One region of the Paenibacillus sp. UNC496MF genome, then DNA from elsewhere that is predicted to be linked to it. Evidence: riboswitches for the same ligand, from Rfam matches in the RefSeq annotation. Region 1 holds a riboswitch; the other holds the start of a gene.

Region 1 (7,834 bases):
TCAACAACGTTTCAAGCTGGTTAATGTTCACGGAAGCCCTCCCTGTCTATTAAAGTTTTTTATCACCCTGCCATATGATTATAAATGATAATCCGGCGAACAGCAAAGAACGGGAGGCCGATTCCGCCCGGCTTCACAATACCTTTAGAAGGATTCATGGGACAATTGTCGAAAGGTCTGATAGAGTGTAAGCCAAAAGCGCTATAAAGGAGCGAAACGACCGCATGGATTCGAAGGCAGTCAGAAGCTGGATCATGTACGACTGGGCGAATTCCGCGTTCGCCACGACGATTATGGCCGCGGTGATGCCGGTCTTCTACAAGGAAGTCGCGGGCGCGGGGCTTGCGGGCAATACCGCGGAAAACTATTGGGGCTTCACGCAGACGGCGGCGATGATTCTGGTCGCGGTCCTGTGCCCGATTCTGGGCGCCGTCGCCGATTATACCGGTTCGAAGGTCCGGTTCTTGTCGGTCTTCATGTTCATCGGAGCCGCGTCCTGCGTCGGCATGGCCTTCATCGGCGAGGACGGATGGCTGCTCGCGTCGATTCTTGTCGTGATCGGCACGATCGGCTTCGCCGCCTCGAATACGTTTTACGACGCGCTGCTGCCGAGCGTCTCGACGCCCGAGACGATGAACGCCGTCAGCAACAAAGGATACGCGATGGGCTATTTGGGCGGCGGATTGCTGCTGTCGGCGAATCTTGTTATGATATTATTTTACGATAAACTGGGCTTTCCGTCGAAGACGGCGGCGACGCAGACGGTCTTCGCGACGGTCGGCGTCTGGTGGATCCTGTTCTCGCTTCCCGTCATGCGCAACGTCAAGGAGAAGGCGGGCGCGCATGTCTCCGGCTTCGCTGCGGCGATCGGCGGCGGCGTTGCCCGGATCCGGGCAACGGCGGGCACGTTGAAGCGCTATCCCGAGCTGCTCAAGTACATGGCGGCGTTCTGGTTCTTTAACGACGGCATCAATACCGTCATCGTCATGGCGACGATTTACGGCAGCGGCATCGGCATCGAATCGAACGACCTGATCGCCGCGCTGCTGATCACGCAGTTCGTGGGGTATCCCAGCACGCTGCTGTTCATCAAGTTCGCGAGGCGGATCGGCATCAAACCGTCCATTTACAGCTCGCTGCTCGTCTACGTGCTCATCGTCATTTTGGGCTTCTTCATGACGAGCGCCATTCATTTCTATTTGCTGGCCGCGCTGGTCGGCCTCGTGCAGGGCGGCAGCCAGGCGACGGCCAGATCGCTGTACGCCGAGCTCGTGCCGCCTTCGCGGACGGCGGAGTTTTTCGGCTTCCTCAGCCTGTCCAGCAAGTTCGCGTCCGTCGCGGGCCCGTTCGTCTTCTCGGTCGTGGGCACGCTGACGGGCTCGAGCCGTTACGGCATTTTGGCGCTGTTGGCCTTTTTTATCATCGGCATCGCGATCCTGGTCGGCGTGAACGTAGAGAAGGGACGGCAGGAAGCGCTGGCGGGGGAAGCGGCGTCTTAGAACGGATCGGGAAGCACCGGAGTCAGTCGCAAGGGGAGAGGACTTACAACATGAAAGGAACGACGCATCTGGCGATCGGGGTCGCCATCGGCGTCGCGGCCGCGGCGAGCCATCCGTTCGCGGCGAAGCATGCCGCGCTCTATGTCGCGGTGGCGGCGTTCTCGGCGCTCGGCGCGGATCTGGACGGCACGAGCCTGCTGAGCGGCAAGCTGAACCGCACGGCCAAGACGGTCCATTGGCTGCTGATCTGGGGCGGCCTCGCGCTCGCGGCCGCCGCGGCCGGCGTATACGCGGCGAAAGGCGAGCTGCGCTTGGAATGGGCGGTACCGGCGGTGATCGTGCTGCTGCTCGGGTTGGTGCTTGGGAATGGCACCATCCGCAACGCGCTCGTTTGCGCGATCGGGCTCGGGCTGCTGTACGGCGGCTTTGCGGGGGAGATGAGCTGGCTGATCGGCCTCGGCGTCTTCATCGCCTGGGTGCCTTGGCTGAATCATCGCGGCCTAAGCCATACGGCCTGGGCGGTAGCGGCTTGGTGGGGAATCGGCCTGGGGCTGGAGCGGCAGCTGGCGCTGGACGGCATCGCGCAGACGGCGATGTGGGGCTATCTGTCCCATCTGATCGCCGACACGCTTACGCCGAGCGGCGTCAAATGGCTGTACCCGCTGACGAAGAAGACGTTCAAGCTGCCGATCGGCAAGCTGTAGCGCCTAGGCGGACGCGGCGTGGGCACACGATTCCGCGCAAACGAAAAAGCTCTCCAGGACCGCGGTCCTTGGAGAGCTTTTGTTCGTTTGCGATTAATCGGAATTCAGAGCCATTCTTTCTTGCGGAAGATGAAGAACATGCCGAAACCGAGCAGCAGCATGAACGTCAGCAGGACGTACGAGCCGCCGTGCAAATGAAGCAGCGGCATATAATCGAAGTTCATGCCGTAGATGCCGGTCAAGAACGTCAGCGGCATGAAGATCGTCGTCAGCGCCGTGAACACGCGCATGATTTCGTTGGCGCGGTTGGCCAGGCTGGACTGATAGGCTTCGCGCAAGTTGCCCATGAGATCGCGGTACGTCTCGAACGTCTCGGCGATCTTCACCGCGTTCTCATAGATGTCGCTGAAATATTTTTGGAGCTGATCGTCGATCAGCTTCAGGTCCTTTTTGTTGAGCGTCGCGATCAATTCCTTCTGCGGGCCGAGCACTTTCTTCAGCCACAGAATCTCGGACCGGAGGCCGATGATTTCGTTCAGATGCGACTTCTTCGTGTGCATGAGGATGTCTTCTTCGAGACTCTCGATGCGCGCCTCGATCCGGTCGCCGACGAGGAAGTAATTATCGACGACGATGTCGACGAGATGATACAGGAAGTAGTCCGGCCGGCTGACCTGCTCCTCGAGCAGGATCGGCTTCAACGTGCGGAGCTCGTTGATTTTTTGCTTCGTTACGGTAATGATATAATGGCGGCCCAGAAAAATGTTCAGCGCCCGCAGGAAAATTTCTTCGTCGTCGAACCGGATGCTGTTGATGACCAGGAAATAATGGCCTTCGTGGATTTCGATTTTCGGCCGCTGCTCTTCTTCGCTCAAGCAGTCCTCGACCGCCAGATCGTGCAGCGAGAACAGCGGCTGCAGGACTTCCAGATCGTCCACGCCCGCGTCGATCCAATAGAATCCTTCGCCAGGCGGAATCGTCGCCGTCGCAATATCTTCGATCGGCGTGAATACGCCTTGCGTTACATGACGGATTTTCATCCGCGCTCCTCCTCTCTTGCCCTAATGCTGATTGTTTCCCGGATGCCGGCATGAGGAAGGAAGCGCGTGCGAATACGCCTATCGGCCCATTCGCTTCACCGCAGCGTATGTAAAGCGCGGAGGTACGAATAGGATCGAACGGGCGCAAGCGGACGCGCTACTGTTCCTGCTAGCCGGTAATCGATGCGGACGCGCGCAGGAACCGCGGCGAAATGCGCGGGTTCGATGCGGTTGTCCGCAGGCCTCGGGTCGCCTTCCATATTCGTAAACACCCCTTTGTAAATTCCGATTTTTGATTGCGCTCGCGCAATCCTTGTCTAGTATACTCCGACAATGTCTTTCCATACAAGAAGAAAAGCGGCGGGTGTCCCTACGTCATACCATATGCGGGGAAAAGCCCGCCGTGACACGTTTTTTGCCCGGTACGGCGACGATGCCTTGACGGAAACGGCGGAATGAATTAAAGTATTTCCATAACGTGTTCGCACAATTAAATAAGCAAGCTTTCTTATCAAGAGCAGGCGGAGGGACTAGCCCGATGAAGCCCGGCAACCGGCGTGAGAACGCACGGTGCTAATTCTTGCGGAAACGTCAGGTTTCTGAGAGATGAGAGGCGCATGTACGATAAAGTGATGCCCCTCTCTGCGGAGAGGGGCTGTTTTCGTTCACGCTCCTCAGTAAAAATTCACGACTGGAGTGAGTAGACATGCCGATTAAAGTACCGGACCAATTGCCCGCGAAAGACATTCTCGCGGAAGAGAATATTTTCGTGATGGACGAAAGCGTCGCCTATCACCAGGATATCCGCCCGCTGCGGATCGCCGTTTTGAATCTGATGCCGAACAAGGAAGTCACCGAGACCCAGCTGCTGCGGCTCATCGGCAACACGCCGCTTCAGGTCGAGGTCGTGCTGATCCATCCGAAGACGCATACGTCCAAGAATACGTCCGCGCAGCATCTGGACTCGTTCTATAAGACGTTCGACGACATCAAGCATCTGTATTTCGACGGCATGGTCATCACGGGCGCGCCGGTCGAGACGATGGATTTTGAAGACGTCAACTATTGGGAAGAACTGAAGGATATCATGGATTGGTCCGCGCGCAAGGTCACGTCGACGTTCCATATCTGTTGGGCCGCGCAGGCGGGCCTGTACCACCATTACGGCGTGCCGAAGCACGACCTGTCCGAGAAAATGTTCGGCGTCTTCCCGCATCAGATCGAGAAGCGCAACGTGCCGCTGATGAGAGGCTTCGACGAGCAGTTCTTCGTTCCGCAGTCGCGCCATACGGAAGTGCGCCGCGAGGACATCGAGAAAGTCGCCGATCTGGACATTCTGTCGCATTCGCCGGAAGCCGGCGTCTACCTCGTCGCATCCCGCAACGGACGGCAGATCTTCGTGACGGGCCATTCCGAATACGATCCCGCGTCGCTGAAGGCCGAATACGACCGCGACCGGGCGAAGGGCTTGGACATCGCCATTCCGAAGAATTACTACCCGAACGACGATCCGTCGAAGCAGCCGCTGTCCACCTGGCGCTCGCACGCGAACCTGCTGTTCTCGAACTGGCTCAACTACTACGTGTACCAGCAAACCCCGTACGACTTAGGGGCAGGCATTTAGCTTCATCTAATACGCAACGGAGAGGGAGAGAACGCAGTCCATGAAAATCGAAAGCCGCCTCGCGCAAATTGGATCCATTAAAGAGCCCGTCACCGGAGCCGTCAGCTTCCCGGTGTACCAATCGACAGCCTTTCGCCACCCGCGCCTCGGAGAGAGCACCGGCTTCGACTACGCCCGCACGAAGAGCCCGACGCGCACCGTGCTGGAAGAAGCCGCGGCGGAGCTGGAGTCCGGCGACGCCGGCTTCGCCTGCAGCAGCGGCATGGCCGCGTTGACGACGATTTTCTCGCTGTTCGGGCAAGGCGACCACCTGCTCGTGTCGCTCGACCTGTACGGCGGCACGTACCGACTGCTCGAGCGGATCATGACCCGCTTCGGCGTAACGGCTTCCTACGTGGATACGAACGATCTCGACGCGCTGAATACGCTCGTCACGCCTTCGACGAAGGCGATTCTCATCGAGACGCCGACCAATCCGCTCATGATGATCACGGACCTCGAGCGCGTCTGCGCCTGGGCGAAGTCGAAGAACCTGCTCAGCATCGTCGACAACACGCTGCTGACGCCGTTCTTCCAGCGTCCGATCGAGCTCGGCGCCGACATCGTCGTGCACAGCGCGACGAAATACCTCGGCGGCCACAACGACGTGCTGGCCGGGCTGATCGTGACGAAGGGCAAGGAGCTGTCGGAACAAATGGCGTTCCTGCACAACTCGCTCGGCGCCGTGCTCGGGCCGCAGGATTCCTGGCTGCTCATGCGGGGCATGAAGACGCTGGCCCTGCGCATGGAGCGCCATCAAGCCAACGCGACGGCGATCGCGAACTGGCTGCTGACGCACGAAGCGGTCGACGCGGTGTATTATCCGGCGCTTCCGCATCATCCCGGACACGAGGAGCAGAGCCGCCAATCGTCCGGCAACACCGGCATTTTCTCGTTCCGCCTGAAGAACGCGGCCTACGTCGAGCCGATTCTGCGCCACGTCAAGCTGATCGCGTTCGCCGAGAGCCTGGGCGGCGTCGAATCGCTGATGACGTATCCGGCGGTGCAGACGCACGCGGACATTCCGCTCGAGATCCGCGAGCGGATCGGCGTCGACGACCGGCTGCTGCGCTTCTCCGTCGGCATCGAGCATCAGGACGACTTGATCGCGGATCTGGCGCAGGCGTTCGAAGCGGCCAAACGCGAAATCGGGGAGGCGTAGAAGATGTCCAACTCACAAGAGCGCGACCCGAACAAAAAGCCCGAGACGCGATTCGCCACGAAGCTGATCCATTTCGGTTCCGAAATCGACGAGCATACCGGCGCGTCCAGCGTGCCGATCTATCAAGCGTCGACGTTCCACCATCACGATATTTTCAATCCGCCGGTCCATGATTACAGCCGTTCCGGCAATCCGACGCGCCAAGCGTTGGAAGACTACATCGCGGTGCTGGAGGGCGGCGTCCGCGGTTTCGCCTTCGCCTCCGGCATGGCCGCGATCTCGACGGCGTTCCTGCTGTTCTCGACCGGCGACCACGTCATCGTGACGGAGGACGTGTACGGCGGCACCTACCGGCTGCTGACCACGGTGCTGAACCGGCTCGGCATCGACTCCACGTTCGTGGACATGACCGATTTCGAGGCGGTCCGGGCGGCGTTGAAGCCGAACACGAAGGCCGTTTTCATGGAGACGCCGTCGAACCCGACGCTCAAGATCACCGACATCGGCGAAATCGCGGCATGGGCGAAGCAGCATGACCTCATCACGCTGCTGGACAACACCTTCATGACGCCGTATCACCAGCGGCCGATCGAGCTCGGCGTCGACATCGTGCTGCACAGCGCGACGAAGTTTCTCGGCGGCCACAGCGACGTGTTGGCGGGACTGGCCGTCGCGGCGAACGACGGCCTCGCCCGCCGCTTGAAGCAGCTGCAGAACGGCCTCGGCACGGTGCTCGGCTCGCAGGAATCGTGGCTGCTGATGCGCGGCATGAAGACGCTGCAGGCGCGCATGGAGCACAGCGAGCGGAGCGCCCGCAAGCTGGCGGAATGGCTGAACGCGCACCCGGCGGTGACGCGCGTCTACTTCCCGGGCTTGGCGGATCACCCGCGCCGGGACGTGCACGAGAAGCAGTCCAAGGGCTACGGCGCGGTCGTCTCGTTCGACGCCGGCGACGGCGAACGCGCGAAAGCCGTGCTGTCCCGCGTGAAGATTCCGCTCGTCGCGGTCAGCCTCGGCGCCGTCGAGAGCATTCTCTCGTATCCGGCGATGATGTCCCACGCCGCGATGCCGCCCGAAGTACGCCAAGAGCGCGGGATCACGGACGGCCTGCTGCGGTACTCCGTCGGCCTGGAAGACATCGACGATCTGATCGCGGATCTGGATCAAGCGCTGAACGGGTAAATGGCGCAAATAAAGCAATGCGCGGCAGTCCGGACGGACTAGCCGCGTTTTTCGTCATGTTGGCGGAGATTTGCTGGCCCGGACGCCAAATGACGGCCGTTATCGTTTGTGGTAGACTGAAGTGAACCTACAAGGTACGGAATCGGATAGAGAGAAGGAGGTCTCCGCATTGCAAAACGTGGACCGCATACTGGATCAAGCATTGCAGGGGAATCGGATCGGATTGGAAGAGATCGTAACGCTGTTCGAGTCCGACGAAATCGAAAAAATGGGGCATGTCGCCAATCAGCTGATGCTGCGGCGCCACCCGGAGCCGATCACGACGTTCGTCATCGGCCGCAATATCAACTATACGAACATTTGCGACGTCTACTGCCGCTTCTGCGCGTTCTACCGTCCGCCGGGCTCGAAAGAGGGCTACGTGCTGCCGGACGAGACGATTTTGCAGAAGATCAAGGAAACGACGGACGTGAACGGAACCGAAATCCTGATGCAGGGCGGCGTTAACCCGGACCTGCCGTTTACGTATTATTTGGAGCTCCTGCGCAAAATCAAACAACAATTCCCGGCGATCACCATGCATT
Region 2 (7,834 bases), on a different contig from region 1:
AGGCGAACGCGTGGAAGTACGGGTTCATCGCGCGCTATCCGGAGGATAAGACGGAGGTGACCGGCGTCATGGACGAGCCTTGGCATTTCCGGTACGTCGGGCTGCCGCACAGCGCGATCATGCACGACAATCACTGGGCGTTCGAGGAATACCTCGATGCGTTGAAAGCGCGCCGATCCATGACGGAGACCGTCGGAGACGACGCGTACGCCGTGTATTATTATCCGGTCTCGTCCGATACGACGCTTCACGTGCCCGCGACCGGCAGCTACGAGCTGTCGGGTAATAATACGGACGGCGTCATCGTCACCGTCATGAAATCTTGAACCGTTAGGGCAAGCCAAGCCATGAACCGGATACTCCTACGCGAAAGAAGCCGATCGAATCGATCGGCTTCTTTCGTTCATCGCGGATATCGGGCAAGCCGCGCGGGCGATACGACCAGGCCGTGCTGATCCTGGAACGGGTCACCCATGCGTCTTGGGCGTCGGCGGCAGGACGTTCTTCGAACGGCGGTTGTCCACCCGCAGCCTGCGCTGCAGGAAGCCGAGGACGATGTCGGCCGCGATCGCCAGCAGCGCCGCGGGAATCGCGCCGGAGAAGATGCGCAGCGAGTTGCCGTTGTTGATGCCCGCGTAGATTTCCCGGCCCAGGCCGCTGCCGCCGACGAGCGGGGCGATCGTAGCGACGCCGATGGCGATGACGGCGGAGATCCGAAGTCCGGTCATGATGTAGGTCAGCGCGAGCGGGAAGCGGACGCGGAACAGGATTTGCATCGTGCTCATGCCGACGCCGCGTCCCGCCTCCACGTAGCTCGGATCGATCTGCTGCAGCCCGATGTACGTGTTCCGCACGATGGGGTTCAGCGAGTAGAGAAACAATCCGACCGTCACCGTCGTCGACCCCAGACCCATGATCAACAGCAGCAGGACCAGCATGGCCAAGCTCGGCACGACCTGTAAAATATTCATGATGGCGAGAATGATCCGGGCGAGGGCGCGGTTTCGCGTGCAGATCGCGCCCAGCGGCACGCCGACGAGGAAGGCGAAGCCGACGCCCGTCAGCACCATCAGGATATGCCGGTACAGATAGCCCAGCAGCAGATCGTAGTTCCGCTGCACGTAGTCGATGAAATCCCAAAAGGTAAGATGTGGTTCAACCATTCGCAATCCTCCTATGATTTAAGCAAGCCGACCCGCTTCAAGTAGGCGAGGGCGACTTCGCGTTCGCTTTTTTTGCCGATGTCGACTTCGTAATTCAGGTCGATCATCGTCTGCGCGTCGATCTTCCCGATCAGCTCCGAGACGGCTTCCGCCACGCCGGGATACTTCCGGAGGGCATCGTTGCGAATGACCGGCGAAGCGTCGTAAGGCGGGAAGAAATGCTTGTCGTCCGCCAGCGTCTTCAACTGATACGCCTTGAGCCGCGCGTCGGTGGAGTAGGCGAGGACGATGTCGACTTGATTTTGGGCGACGGCGTTGTAGACGAGGCTTAATTCCATCGGGAACGTCTTGCCGAACGTAATGCCGTAATACTTGGCGAAGGCCGGATACCCGTCGGAAGCCCGTTCAAGCCACGACGTGTCGACCCCGAGCCGCATGTTCGGCGCATCGGCCGCGATATCGGAGATCTTCTCGTAGCCCTTGGCTTTGGCCAGATCGGCCCGCACGGTGAAGGCATAGGTATTCTCGAAGCCGAGCGGATCCATCCAATCGAGATCGTAATATTTCTTGAACCCGGCCTGCGCCTGCTCGAGCACCTTCCGGCGATCCTTGGTCTCCTGAATCGGAAAATGGTTATTGAAGATCTCGCCGGAGTAGAGCGTTCCCATCTGCAGGTCGTTACGCTTGATCGCTTGCAGCACGACCGGGCTCGACGCGAGGTCCGGAATGATCTCCGCACTGACGTCCGTCCGGTCTTCGATGAGCGCTTTGTACATTTCGGCTAATATTTTGGTTTCGGTGAACGTCTGCGCGCCTATGATGAAGGTATTTCCCGTGCCGCAGGCGGCGAGCGCCAGCATCATCGCGCACAAGCCGAGCACCGCTATCGTCTTGGTCAGCTTCGCAATCATCGTGTTCTCCATTCAACCTCCACTATATCGTCATTCGTTTCGCGCCGCCGCCGAACCGCCCCGTCAGCCACTTCTCGAGCATGCCGAGCAGCACGTCCACGAGCAGCGCGAGCAGAATCGAGCCCAAGGCGCCCGTCACGATCAGCTCGGGTTTGTTGACCGCCATCCCCGACACGATCAGCTGGCCTAAGCCGCCGGCGCCGATCAGGGTCGCCAGCGTCGCCCAGCTGATGATGTACACCATCGTGACCCGGATGCCCGACATGATGTAGGGCAACGACAACGGCAGCTGGATGAGCAGAATGCGCTGCATCGTCCCGTAGCCCATGCCCCTGGCCGATTCCAGCACGTTGCGGTCGACGGAATCGAAGCCGTCGTACGTATTGCGGAGAATCGGCATGATGGTATACAGCAGCAGCGCGACGACCGCCGGCTTCGTGCCGATCCCCATGAGCGGGATCAAGACGGCCAGGAGCGCCAGGCTCGGCACGGTCTGCAGCAGGTTGGCCACGAAGAAGACGCTGCCGTTGATCCACCGGATCTGGTTGTACACGAGCGCGATGCCAAGCGGCACGGCCAATAAGGTGCCGAGCACGATCGCCGTGAGCGAGATGGCCAAATGCTGGCCCAACGCCTGCAGGATGTCGGCGTAGCGTTCCTGCAAGAACGACCAATAGGTCTGCATCCGTTACGCCTCCTCTTCCGGAGCGGGGAAGATCTCCGCCAGATGGCGCACGATGCTGCCCCGCGTGATCAGCCCGACGAGCCGTTCCTGGTCGTCGATGACGGCGAGATTGGACAGCTGGCTGTGGCTCATCATCTCCACCGATTCGGACAGGAGGGAGCCGCTGCGCACGGAATATTGGACGGGCTTCATGACGTCGGCCACCGTAATATTCTCCTCCCCGTAATGCTCCAGGACGTTATAGATCGACACGACGCCTTTGAGATGCCTCCGCCGGTCGATGATGAACAGCATATCGACCTTGCGCCGCTCCATGATGGAGATGGCTTCGGCCAACCCCTTGTTGGGGTACGCGGTTACGGGCTGGTTCACCATGACCTCGTTGACGGTCGGACTCTCGTAGACGTGATCCTCTTGCCGCAGCCGCTTCTGACCGATGAAGGACTCCACGAATTCGTTGGCGGGATACCGCAGGATCCGCTCCGGCGTATCGCTCTGCACGACTTCGCCGCTCTTCATGAGGACGATGCGGTCCGCGATCTTGAGCGCTTCGTCCATATCGTGCGTGACGAAAATAATGGTCTTGTGCAGCTCCTGCTGCAGCCGGACGATCTCGTCCTGCAGCTGCTCGCGGCTGATCGGGTCGAGCGCGCTGAACGGCTCGTCCATCAAAATGATGTCCGGGTCCGCCGCGAACGCGCGAATGACCCCGATGCGCTGCTGCTGGCCGCCGCTGAGCTCGGAGGGATAGCGGTCGCGGTACGTGGACGGCTCCAGCCCGACCAGCTTGAGCAGTTCGTCGACGCGCTGCTCGATACGGTCGGCCGGCCATTTCTTCAACCGGGGCACGACGCCTACGTTACGCCCGATCGTCATATGGGGGAATAACCCGATGCTTTGAATGACGTAGCCGATTCCGCGGCGGAGCTCGACCGGATCGATCTCGCGCGTATCTTTGCCGTCGATCAGAATCGAGCCGCTCGTCGGCGTGACGAGATGGTTGATCATTTTCATCGTCGTCGATTTTCCGCAGCCGCTCGGGCCGATCAGCACCGTAAGCTCGCCTTGTTTGAATTCGAGATTGATATTTTTTAACGCTTGATAGCCGTCCGGGTAAACCTTGTTGACGTTGTTCATGACAATCATGCAGGTATCCATCCTTTTCGACATACTATTTCCAAAGTGCTCGTTTTCATCCAAGCGAAACGAATGGAAATTGGTTTTTTGGCAGGGGCGTGGCAATCTTTTTGTGTTAACCACATGACGACGTCGTTCAAACATGGTAAATACAGGATGCTAACCGAATCGGTAGGGGAACCGAACGCAAATCGACAACGTTGGGGTGGCCGAATGTCATCAATATGTACCGCGACGAGGACCGGCAGGCGCTGACGCGTAACGGTCTCGCCAAGCTGGATAAATTCGCGGACGGAGCGTAATCGGCGAGGGCTTGAAAGAATCCGGACAGCCGGGGCTGGTTCGCGGCAAGGACGTATCGCGAGTTCAGCATGGATCCGGGATTACCAAGCGTAGCCGCCCTCCATGAATGCCATGGACGACAACAAGCCGCCGTTCGCGAACGGCGGCTTGCGTTGTCTTCGATCAGGTCATGAAAGGGAAGGGACCGTGCTCGGACGGACCGCTTTCGCCGGCGGGACGTTCGGATGCGGCGCGGCAGCCGATGATTTTGCGGCTGTCGTATTTTCTCTATAAATTAGTCCGGCAATTAGACCGGCGATTCGTCCAGCAGCCGTTTGTGCTCGAATACATACGCCAAAATGTCTCCGATGGAGTGCTTGCCCGCCATGAACCGAGCGACAAGCCGCCGGGTTGCGGCGGCTTCCGTCCAAGGGTTGGCTGCCGTCAGCACCTGAATGGCGTTATCGAAGCGCTGGAAAAACGCGATTTGCGACTCCTGCGCCGCCTTGAGTTCTTCTTCGCTCGCGCGAATGGCCGACGACTCCGGCTTCCGTTCCTTAGCGGCCGCGGACAAAGCTTGGCGCATCGCCTCGACGTCGAGGTCGGTGCAGTAAGCCGGCGTTCCGGGCTGTTGGCGCCACGATTCGTCAAGACCGCCGGCATCGACCGGATCGAACCCGGCCTCCGTGACCAGCCGGAAGACGATCTCCTTCGCCGCGTCGTCGTCGCCGGATACCGGAAGCGCGAAACGGTTAGGCGTCAACGACTGGATTTCCTGCGTTAAGTTATACCAATTCGTCGCATTGAACGCTTTGACGACCGGGCGCTTGATTTGCTGCTCGACCCAGCGGCTTTCGGGCATTCCCTGCTCAATGGGCGCGATCAGACCGTCGCGGTGCAGCGGATAATAATTGCCGGTGTCGACGACAACCGCTCCCGGAGCAGCGTGATCCAGAAATCCCGCCGGCAAGTCGGCCGCGCGCTTCTGGGGAATGGAGAGGACGACGACATCGGCGCCTTGCGCCACGTCCTGGACCGTAGCGGGCGTTGCGCCGATTTCTGCGGCTAGATCGCGCAATGCTTGGGAATTGCTCGAATTGGCGATGGACACGTCATGCTTGTTGCGGGCGAAAATCCGCGCCAGGTTACTGCCGATATGTCCCGTTCCGACGATTGCGATTTTCATGATTTACAGCCTTCTCTCTCCGTTTATTTGTCGGCCACCATTTATGTGACTGCAGTCAGTATACTCCGGTCAGTTTTTGTCTGTCAATTCCCCCGATCGCTTTGACGAACTTTTCTTTCATGGGTTAAATTGCGAGGCAGAAAGGGGCGGGAAGCAATTTAGTGTTCTATTTCTTTTCTTTCATCGCGAGAATTGGCTTGGTTATAGTTTGAGGCGAAAAAACGGCGTAACGGGCGCGCGCAAAATAGAAGCCATGCTTGAAGGGCAGCGCATGCGACAAGATTGACAGGATGGGATACCTGCGAAAGGGGAAGGAGTACGGGCGAGCGTGTTGGGAGGAAGAAATAAAAAAGGCGATATGCAGGAACGCATACCGCAAAATGAATCGTGACCTCTTTTATCATACAGATCAAACAAATTATGTATACTCGAATTCAACGCATCGAAAAGTGCTTGACAAGTTCTATACTAGTGAGAAAATCACAATTTGCCGATTTAAAAGAATCGACGAAGACTTCGCGTACGAAGTCGATGAGGAGACTTGTAAGAAAATTGTAATGAAACTGAAATGTGCGCTTTAACTTGTCTTAAGGTGAAGGAGCTATACTGGAACTCGACCCCCCTTTAGGATATATACCTTAGGCCCGCAGCCCGTTGCTGCGGGTCTCTTTTTTGTTTTGCCGACAACAACGTAGGCCCGTCCGCATCCCGCTTAGATTGCGAGGGGGCAATTTGGGATACGCTATTGGAAAAGGAAGGAATCGCCTACTCTTGGACAAACGGATCGGCTGACGAAAACAGAAACGCCATACGGATGGCCCGATCCATGCCGGCGCCGCAAAATGAGTACGGAGGACGAATTCATGAGGAAATCAGCAGCTATGCCGTAGACGGTTGGCAATTAGTAACGGGTAAGCCGTGAAATAGCTTGACATCAAAACGCGATATAGTATGATGAAGCTAACTAAATACGTTGAACTTTCTTATCAAGAGCAGGCGGAGGGACTAGCCCGATGAAGCCCGGCAACCGACATACCTTTTCGTTACGAAGGCATGCACGGTGCTAATTCTTGCGGAAACGCTGAACGAAGCGAATCCGAGAGATAAGAGCGAGGATCCGACTTTGTCCGTTCATGACCTTTCTCTTACTCCGGAGAAGGTCTTTTTTTGTTTTCATCATCCATTTCACCATCGTAGAGGAGGAGCAGACATGCCCATCATGATTCCCGCCCGCGCCGCGACGGAAGAGACTGTCGCCCATGACCCGCGTATTCGTCCGCTTCAGGCTGCCTTGCCGCATGTGCACGAATCGGCATGGGGGCTTGAATTCTTGCGCAAATGCAGCATTACCCGCATCGAATGCTTTCAATTCGGCGCGAAGCCATTCGGGCGGGAGGCGGATATGCGCGGGCTGATCGCGCTCTCCACGAATACGGGCATCGTCGGCTTACAGGAATTCGCGGTTCCGCGCAAAAGCCTGAAGGGCGATTTGGTGATGTGGGCCGCGCCCTTTCAGCGGATGAAAGGCATGAACATGGCGGAAGGCATCCGCTTCCCGCAGCTGAAGAAAGACGTCTGGGGAACCGAGCGCGTTGCGTTCATCGAATCCGCGTTCGTCGATCTCATCGACAAATACGGCCGGAAAGGTAACGAGGGCGAGGAACGGAGCGATTATCTGGACCGAGCCTGGTTATTCGAGCATGCGCAAGCGTACGTCGCGTTTTAAGCCGGTGAGTCAGCGACTTCAAGATGCGGACCGCGGCCGCGGCGTACATGGATTGCTCGCCCGGCGGAACGCCGTCCGCGGGTTCAAGCAAGCCGGAGGCCGCGATCGCTTTGCCGGCGGCCGTCAGGCGGAAGCAGCAGGCGTTCAACGAGCGGATGGCCGCGGCCTGCGGGGAAAGGGGCTTGCCGTTCGCGCCGGTGGATCAACGAACGGCCTGCCGCCGACCGGCCGGCGGCAGCGCCGGCAAGCAGCCGCCGGCCGGTCGGCGGTCAGCGAAGGACGCATCATCGCGTACCCCAAGGGTACGCGTTTTTTAGTTGGATTGACGCTGCGGGGCCGCATGCCCGGATAGGCGATCCTTACCATGAAAGCGATTTACAGAAGGTTGAACGTATGCCATACTACTAAATGAAAATCTGGCCTTGTCCATCATTCGCGGTTTCGATTCGGGAGGGAGTACGTGCATGATCGCCGGCTATTGGAACCGGGTGCGGCTGCTGCAAAAATTGATTCTCGTCGTCATCTTGTTCTTGATCATTCCCGTCCTGATCATCGGCTACGTTTTATTTTCGGCCAGTCTCTCGCTCGCGCAAAAGGAAGGACGCGAGATGCTGGAGAAGGTGGTCTATCAGCTGAACGAGAATATCGAATACCGGATCATCGGGTATCAGAATATCTTGATGCAGCTCTCGCTCGATTCCGGCATTACGACAACGCTTACGCAGCCTTACCGGTCGCTCGAAG

The links. A riboswitch is a leader RNA that binds a small molecule or an ion and turns the genes downstream of it on or off. The one in region 1 is predicted to bind S-adenosylmethionine.
Region 2: linked by a shared signal. The riboswitch ahead of BMZ79_RS04875 (hypothetical protein) and the one ahead of metA (homoserine O-acetyltransferase MetA) in region 1 are both predicted to bind S-adenosylmethionine.

The regions. Positions count from the first base shown of each region.
Region 1 is NZ_FORE01000007.1:305,431-313,264, forward strand. It holds gene BMZ79_RS13160 (LysR family transcriptional regulator) at 1-31, opposite strand, end outside; gene BMZ79_RS13165 (MFS transporter) at 225-1,499, shown strand; gene BMZ79_RS13170 (metal-dependent hydrolase) at 1,550-2,203, shown strand; gene corA (magnesium/cobalt transporter CorA) at 2,308-3,243, opposite strand; SAM riboswitch class I at 3,749-3,856, shown strand; gene metA (homoserine O-acetyltransferase MetA) at 3,950-4,867, shown strand; gene BMZ79_RS13185 (PLP-dependent transferase) at 4,908-6,068, shown strand; gene BMZ79_RS13190 (aminotransferase class I/II-fold pyridoxal phosphate-dependent enzyme) at 6,072-7,250, shown strand; gene mqnC (cyclic dehypoxanthinyl futalosine synthase) at 7,420-7,834, shown strand, end outside.
Region 2 is NZ_FORE01000005.1:11,556-19,389, reverse strand. It holds gene BMZ79_RS04910 (M15 family metallopeptidase) at 1-326, shown strand, start outside; gene BMZ79_RS04905 (ABC transporter permease) at 468-1,163, opposite strand; gene BMZ79_RS04900 (glycine betaine ABC transporter substrate-binding protein) at 1,175-2,086, opposite strand; gene BMZ79_RS04895 (ABC transporter permease) at 2,097-2,759, opposite strand; gene BMZ79_RS04890 (ABC transporter ATP-binding protein) at 2,763-3,905, opposite strand; gene BMZ79_RS34660 (hypothetical protein) at 4,302-4,472, shown strand; gene BMZ79_RS04885 (NADPH-dependent F420 reductase) at 4,486-5,364, opposite strand; SAM riboswitch class I at 6,345-6,474, shown strand; gene BMZ79_RS04875 (hypothetical protein) at 6,575-7,090, shown strand; gene BMZ79_RS04865 (sensor histidine kinase) at 7,555-7,834, shown strand, end outside.